2 linked regions of the Orrella dioscoreae genome follow. The protein of the gene in region 1 interacts with the protein of each later gene in a pairwise test. Links are inferred from orthologs where the notes say so. Each region holds a gene or a part of one and is shown in the gene's direction. Other genes may lie near its edges.

Region 1 (3,165 bases):
CGATTTCGACACCATCGAGACGAAGATCGTCTGCAACGAACTGGGCAAGATCGAACAGATCGCGCCTTACGTCCGCAACGATGCGCATAAGCTGATCGAGGAGTGCATGCTGGCGGCCAACACCTGCGCTGCCGACTTCATGGCGCGCAGCAAGCATCCGGGGCTCTACCGCATCCATGAAGGACCGACCACCGAGCGCCTGCAGGCGCTGCGCGAGTTCCTGCGCACCGCGGGCCTGTCGCTGGGCGGCGGCGAGGATCCCACCGCCAAGGATTACCTGAAGCTGCTGGAAGCCGCCCGCGCGCGGCCGGACTACCAGCTGCTGCAGACCATGTGCCTGCGCTCGATGCAGCAGGCCATGTACAGCCCCGACAACGTCGGGCACTTCGGCCTGGCGTACGACGCCTACACGCACTTCACGTCGCCCATCCGCCGCTATCCCGACCTGCTGACGCACCGCGTCATCAAGTCGCTGCTGCAGACGCGCCGCTATGTGCCGCAGGTGGAAAACCACGCCGTCGCGCTGGCCGCCACGGCGCGCGAGCAGGAGCATGCCGTCTGGGAACGCCTGGGCCTGCTGCTGTCGGCCAACGAGCGCCGCGCCGACGAGGCCTCGCGCGATGTCGAGGCCTGGCTCAAGTGCTGGTTCGTGAAGGAACGCGTGGGCGAGACCTTCAGCGGCCGCGTGACGGGCGTGGCAAGCTTCGGCATCTTCGTCACGCTCGAGACGCTGCACGTCGAAGGCCTGGTGCACGTGTCCGAGCTGGGCGGCGAATACTTCCAGTTCAACGAGGCGCTGCACGAACTGCGTGGCGAGCGCACCGGCATGCGCTATCGCCTGACCGACAAGGTCCAGGTGCAAGTGTCGCGCGTGGACCTGGAGGCGCGCCGCATCGAGTTTCGCCTGGTGCCTGGCACGAGCTTCGACGCCTTGCGCCGCGCCGCGGGCCGCGGCGAAGAGCCCGCGCCGCGCCGCGTGAAGAAGGCGGCCTCCGCCAAGCCGGCGCCGTTGCGCGGCACCACGGCCAAGGAGCGCCGCGCCCAGGCCAAGAAGAGCGCGCAGCAGGCGGCGCGTCCGGCGGCCTCGCCGGCGGGCAAGAAGTCCGCCAGCCGCAAGCGCAGGTAACGGCAGCACGGCGGGATGGGCGGGCGGATGTCCGCCCATCCACTACTATCCTTCCTATCGACACGACTTACATTTCAGGACGACATGGCAGCATCCCAGGTATTGGCCGGTTTTCATGCGGTGGTGGCGCGCTTGCGCCACGCGCCCGACTCGGTCAAGGACATCTATTACGACGGCCAGCGCCGCGACAAGCGCATGCTGTCCCTGCTCGAGCAGGCCGAGCGCGCGCAGCGTCCGGTGCATGCGGTCAATGCCGAGCGCCTCGATGGCCTGGCACGCGGCACGCGCCACCAGGGCGTGGTGGCGCTGGCCGACGCGCGCAGCCTGGCCGTGGACCTGGATGAAGTCCTGGAGACGGCGAACGCCGTGCCGTTCCTGCTGATCCTCGATGGCGTGACCGATCCGCACAATCTGGGCGCCTGCCTGCGCACCGCCGATGCGGCGGGCGTGCACGCGGTCATCGCGCCGCGAGATCGCGCGGTGGGGCTCAACGCCACGGTGGCGCGCGTCGCCTGCGGCGCGGCCGACACCGTGCCCTACCTGATGGTCACCAATCTTGCGCGGACCATGCGCGAGCTGAAGGATCGCGGCGTCTGGCTGGTCGGCACCGATGACCAGTCGCAGGACACCATCCACGATGTGGACGCCAAGCTGCCCATGGCCTGGGTGATGGGCGCGGAAGGCGAGGGCATGCGCCGCCTGACGCGCGAGACCTGCGACCGCCTGGTGCAGATCCCCATGCAGGGGTCGGTCGAAAGCCTGAACGTCAGCGTGGCCAGCGCCGTCTGCCTGTACGAGACGGTGCGCCAGCGCCAGCCCTGATACCGGTGGCCGCCGGGCGGCGGCCACCCCGCCAATAAATAAAGAAAGCACCTGGACGTTGCATCATGAGCAAGCACGGCTTTACCACCACCATCCTGCACGGCGACCGACGCCAGGGCGTCGAACATGGCGCGGTCCACAAGCCCATGCACCCTTCCTCGGAATATGCCTATAAGGACGCGCGCGAATTGACGGCCGTGTTCCAGGGCAAGTCCGGTTTCAGCTATGCGCGCCAGGGCACGCCCACCACGATGGCGCTGGAGGCGAAGATCACGGCGATGGAGTCGGGCGCCGGCACGGTGTCCTTCGCCACCGGCATGGCCGCGCTGGCCGCCATCTTCACGACCTTGCTGCGCCGCGGCGATCACCTGGTGTCCAGCCAGTACATCTTCGGCAACACGAACAGCCTGCTGGGCACGCTGCAGGAACTGGGCGTCGAGGTAACGATGGTCGACGCCACGGACGTTGCGCAAGTGGAGGCCGCCATCCGGCCCAACACCCGCATGGTATTCGTCGAAACCATCGCCAACCCCGGCACCCAGATCGCCGACCTCATGGGCATCGGCGCCCTGTGCGGCCGCGCGGGCCTGGTCTACGTCATCGACAACACGCTGACGTCGCCCTGGCTGTTCAAGGGCCGCGACGCGGGCGCCGCGCTGGTGATGAATTCGCTGTCCAAGTACATCGGCGGCCACGGCCACGCGCTGGGCGGGTCGGTCACCGACACCGGGCTCTTCGATTGGAAGGGGCATCCGAACATTTTCGAGTCCTACCAGAACGGGCCCTCGACCACCTGGGGGCTTACCCAGATCAAGAAGAAGGGACTGCGCGACATGGGCGGCACGCTGGCCGCCGAGCCCGCGCATCGCATCGCAGTGGGCGCCGAGACGCTGGCCTTGCGCATGGACCGTGCCTGCGCCAACGCGCTGGCGCTGTCCCGCTACCTGGTCGAGCATCCGGGCGTGGCGCGCGTGCACTATCCGGGTTTGCCCTCGCACCCGCAGCACGTCCGCGCAGGCGAACTGTTCCGTGGCCGCCATGGCGCGCTGATGGGCATCGAGCTTGCCGAGGGCATCGATTGCTTCGATTTCCTGAACCGTCTGTCGGTCGTTGCGCTGGCAACCCATCTGGGAGATACCCGTACGCTGGCCTTGCCTGCGGCGCACACCATCTATTACGAGATGGGTGCGCAACGGCGCGCCCAAATGGGTATTGCC
Region 2 (3,306 bases), 970 kb from region 1 along the record:
GGCCAGGCCAGTCAGCGGATCCTGTTGCGCGCGCTGTTCGCTTTCCCGCTCGGCGCGCATGGTCGACACCAGCATCTTGTTCAGCCGGTATGACGCGATCGTCATGCTGACCAGGTACGCGGGGATTTGCGCCAGGACAATGCCCAGGACGGGTTCGTTGGTGAAAAAGGCCGCCACGCAGCACGGCCCCAGGGTGAAGCCGATCATGATGCCGGTCATCCGGGGCGCGCCGAAATTGCGGAAGCAGATGCCGCCCACCATGGCCGCCGCCGACAGGCAGGCGATGCATGCCGCCACCCAATCGCCGCTCAACAGGCAGATGAAGGCGCCATACCCCACCGACATGGCCCAGACCACGGCCAGCAACAGCGTCATGTCGGTATAGGTGCTTTTGCCCACCAGCGCATTGCGGCGCGCCACGACGAGCAGCACGAGACGGGCCATGCAGACCAGCACTTCCAGGCCCAGCCAGAAGAAGAAGGCTGGCTCGGGCTGGCGTAGGGTGACGATGAGCGCCACCAGGATGGTGTTGACCACGCCGCCGAAGAAGATGGGCAGGGTGCCAAAGAGGCCGCCAATCAAGGCGACCCGGATGTCCGGGGGTACGTCCGGCCCCGCGTCGGCGAGCCATTTCGTCAGCCGCCACTTGGGCAGACTGAAAACCCTGCTTTCATTGTTCATGCTTGCCATTTCGGCATCCGGGATGCCGCTGGAGAAAAAAGAGCGGCTCTGCCCTTGTGCAGCAGCCCGTCCCCAGGTGGCCTGTTCCACGGACCCACCCTCAGTGCAGGCGCAGATTACCGGAAAACGGGAATGCCCATTCCGACGAATAAGCGGTCAGGTGCAACCTTAGAATATGTGCAGGGTAACGTCGTGGCATTCCGGCCACGCCCGCATGCCCCAGGAACGTGCAAGGACGCCGCCGTGGATGCCGACAAGACCGCCCTGCTGACCGTGGCCCAGATGCGCGAGGCCGACGAACGGGCCATCGCGGCGGGCACGCCCGGCACGACACTCATGCAACATGCCGGTGACGCCGTGGCCCAGGCCATCGCGCGGCGCTGGACGCCCCGCCCCCTGACCGTGCTGTGCGGCCCCGGCAACAATGGCGGGGACGGATTCGTCGCCGCCCGCCTGCTGGCGCAACAAGGCTGGCCCGTGACCGTCGCGCTGCTGGGCGACAGGGAAGCGCTGCGTGGCGATGCCCGCTTCCACGCTCACCAATGGGGCGGTCCACTGGTCTCGCTGTCGCCTGACGCCGTGCGCCACGCCCGCCTGATCGTCGACGCGCTCTTCGGCGCGGGCCTGTCGCGCCCGCTGCCGGACGTCGCGGCCCAGACCCTGGCCGCCGCCCGTGCGCGCGGCGTGCCCGTGGTGGCGGTGGACGTCCCCAGCGGCGTGGACGGCGACACCGGCGCGTCGCTGGGCGCGGTCGGCGCCGACCTGACGGTGACGTTCTTCCGCAAGAAACCCGGCCACCTGCTGCTGCCCGGACGCACGCTGTGCGGGGAGATCGAGGTGGCCGATATCGGCATCGCCGCCCCGGCCCTCGCCGCCCTGCAGCCCCAGGCGCACGAGAACGCCCCAGCGTGCTGGCTGCCCAGCCTGCCGGCCCTGGGGCACGGCACCCATAAATACCAGCGCGGCCATGCCCTGGTCCGGGGCGGCTACCCCACGACGGGCGCCGCCAGGCTGGCGGCGCTGGGCGCGGCCCGCGCCGGGGCGGGGCTGACCTCCGTGGCCGTGCCCGCCGAATCGCTGGCGATCTATGCCAGCCACCTGTTGAGCGTGATGGTCCAGCCGCTGGCCCAGCCCGCCGACCTGTCCGCCTTGCTGGAGGATGGCCGCCACACGGCGCTGCTCGCGGGCCCGGGACTGCCCGACGATCCCGTTACCCGCGACGCGGTGCTGACCTTGCTGGGCACGGGCAAGCCTTGCGTGCTGGACGCCGGCGCGCTCACCGCCTTTCGCTACGACCCCGAGACGCTGTTCCGGGCCATCGAAGGGCCCTGCGTCCTGACGCCGCACGAGGGAGAGTTCCAGCGCCTCTTCGGCATGGACGACGCCGACAAGCTGAGCCGCGCGCGACGCGCGGCGGCACGCAGCGGCGCCGTGCTGGTGCTCAAGGGCGCCGACACCGTCATCGCCGCGCCCTCCGGGCTGGCGATCATCAACGCGAACGCGCCGTCCACGCTGGCCACGGCTGGCAGCGGCGACGTGCTGGCCGGCCTCGTCACCGGCCTGCTGGCCCAGGGCATGCCGGCGTTCCAGGCCGCCGCCGCGGCCACCTGGCTGCACGGCGACGCCGCCACGCAATTCGGCCCGGGCCTGATCGCGGACGACCTGCCCGGGCTGGTGCCGGGGGCCCTGGCACGGCTGGCGCAACACGGCCAGGCACCGCAAGCGGAGATCTCCTGACCGGCAGGCACCGCGCGGCGCGCGGTCAGCCTGCCTCCGCGCGCGCCGCGGCCTCGACCAGCCAGTCGTGCACCGCCGCCACCCGCCTGTCGTCCAGGGCGCCCGGCGCATAGGCGATGCCATACCGCTTGCCCGTGGACACTCGCTGGGCGAAAGGCGCCACCAGGCGCCCGCGCGCGAGCTCGTCGGTCGTCAGGGTGCGCCGCGCAATCGCCACGCCCATGCCCGCGATGGCGGCCTCGATGGTCAGGTGGTTGCGGTTGAACATATACCCGCGCCGCACCTCCACCTGCGGCGCGCCGATGGCGCGCAGATAGCCTTCCCACTCGGCGTAGGGCGGGCTGCCGCGCCAGGCGGTCATGTCATGCAGCAAGGGATAGTGGCGCAGGTCGTCGGGCGTTGAAATGGGGTGGCTGGCATCCAGCAAGGCAGGCGCGCAGACCGGGAAGATCTCTTCCTCCATCAGCGGCGTGATGTCAAAGCCCGAGTACACACCGTCGTTCAGGTCGATGGCCAGGTCGAAAGCGCCGGGCTGCAAGGCCTGGCTGCTGTCCTCGGCTTCCAGTTGGAGCGCCAGCGCCGGATAACGCCGCTGGAAGTCCGGCAATCGCGGCACCAGCCACTTCGCCATGAAGGACGGCAGTGCGCGCACCTTCACGATACCGGCGAGGTTGCCGCCGCTGAGCCGGCCGATCTCCAGGTCCACGGCCTCATAGGCCGGCCCCACGGCGGCCTTCAGCCGCGCGCCCTCGTCCGTCAGCGTCAGGCGGCGCGGCAGCCGCACGAACAGCCGGAAACCCAGCCACTCCTCCAGTTGCTTGATCTGCTGGCTGACCGCGCCCACCGTCACGTGCAGGGCCTGCGCCGCCTGGGTGAAGGACAGCAGCT

The links.
Region 2: the proteins of rlmB (region 1) and ODI_RS04135 interact in binary tests that used the Escherichia coli proteins (3 or more experiments, as listed by UniProt). The link is inferred for Orrella dioscoreae from one-to-one orthologs.

Annotation. Positions count from the first base shown.
Region 1 is NZ_LT907988.1:1,885,468-1,888,632, forward strand. Bases 230-3,079 are described here. They hold rlmB (23S rRNA (guanosine(2251)-2'-O)-methyltransferase RlmB), read left to right. Parts: upstream 230-1,210; coding sequence 1,211-1,948; downstream 1,949-3,079. Other genes in these bases: rnr (ribonuclease R), read left to right, coding at 230-1,126; ODI_RS08800 (cystathionine gamma-synthase family protein), read left to right, coding at 2,014-3,079. In the rest of the region: more of rnr, read left to right, coding at 1-229; more of ODI_RS08800, read left to right, coding at 3,080-3,165. UniProt on the Escherichia coli protein: Specifically methylates the ribose of guanosine 2251 in 23S rRNA.
Region 2 is NZ_LT907988.1:915,867-919,172, reverse strand. Bases 181-3,171 are described here. They hold ODI_RS04135 (NAD(P)H-hydrate dehydratase), read left to right. Parts: upstream 181-924; coding sequence 925-2,418; downstream 2,419-3,171. Other genes in these bases: ODI_RS04130 (LysR substrate-binding domain-containing protein), read right to left, coding at 2,444-3,171; ODI_RS04140 (GGDEF domain-containing protein), read right to left, coding at 181-681. Outside these bases: more of ODI_RS04140, read right to left, coding at 1-180; more of ODI_RS04130, read right to left, coding at 3,172-3,306. UniProt on the Escherichia coli protein: Bifunctional enzyme that catalyzes the epimerization of the S- and R-forms of NAD(P)HX and the dehydration of the S-form of NAD(P)HX at the expense of ADP, which is converted to AMP.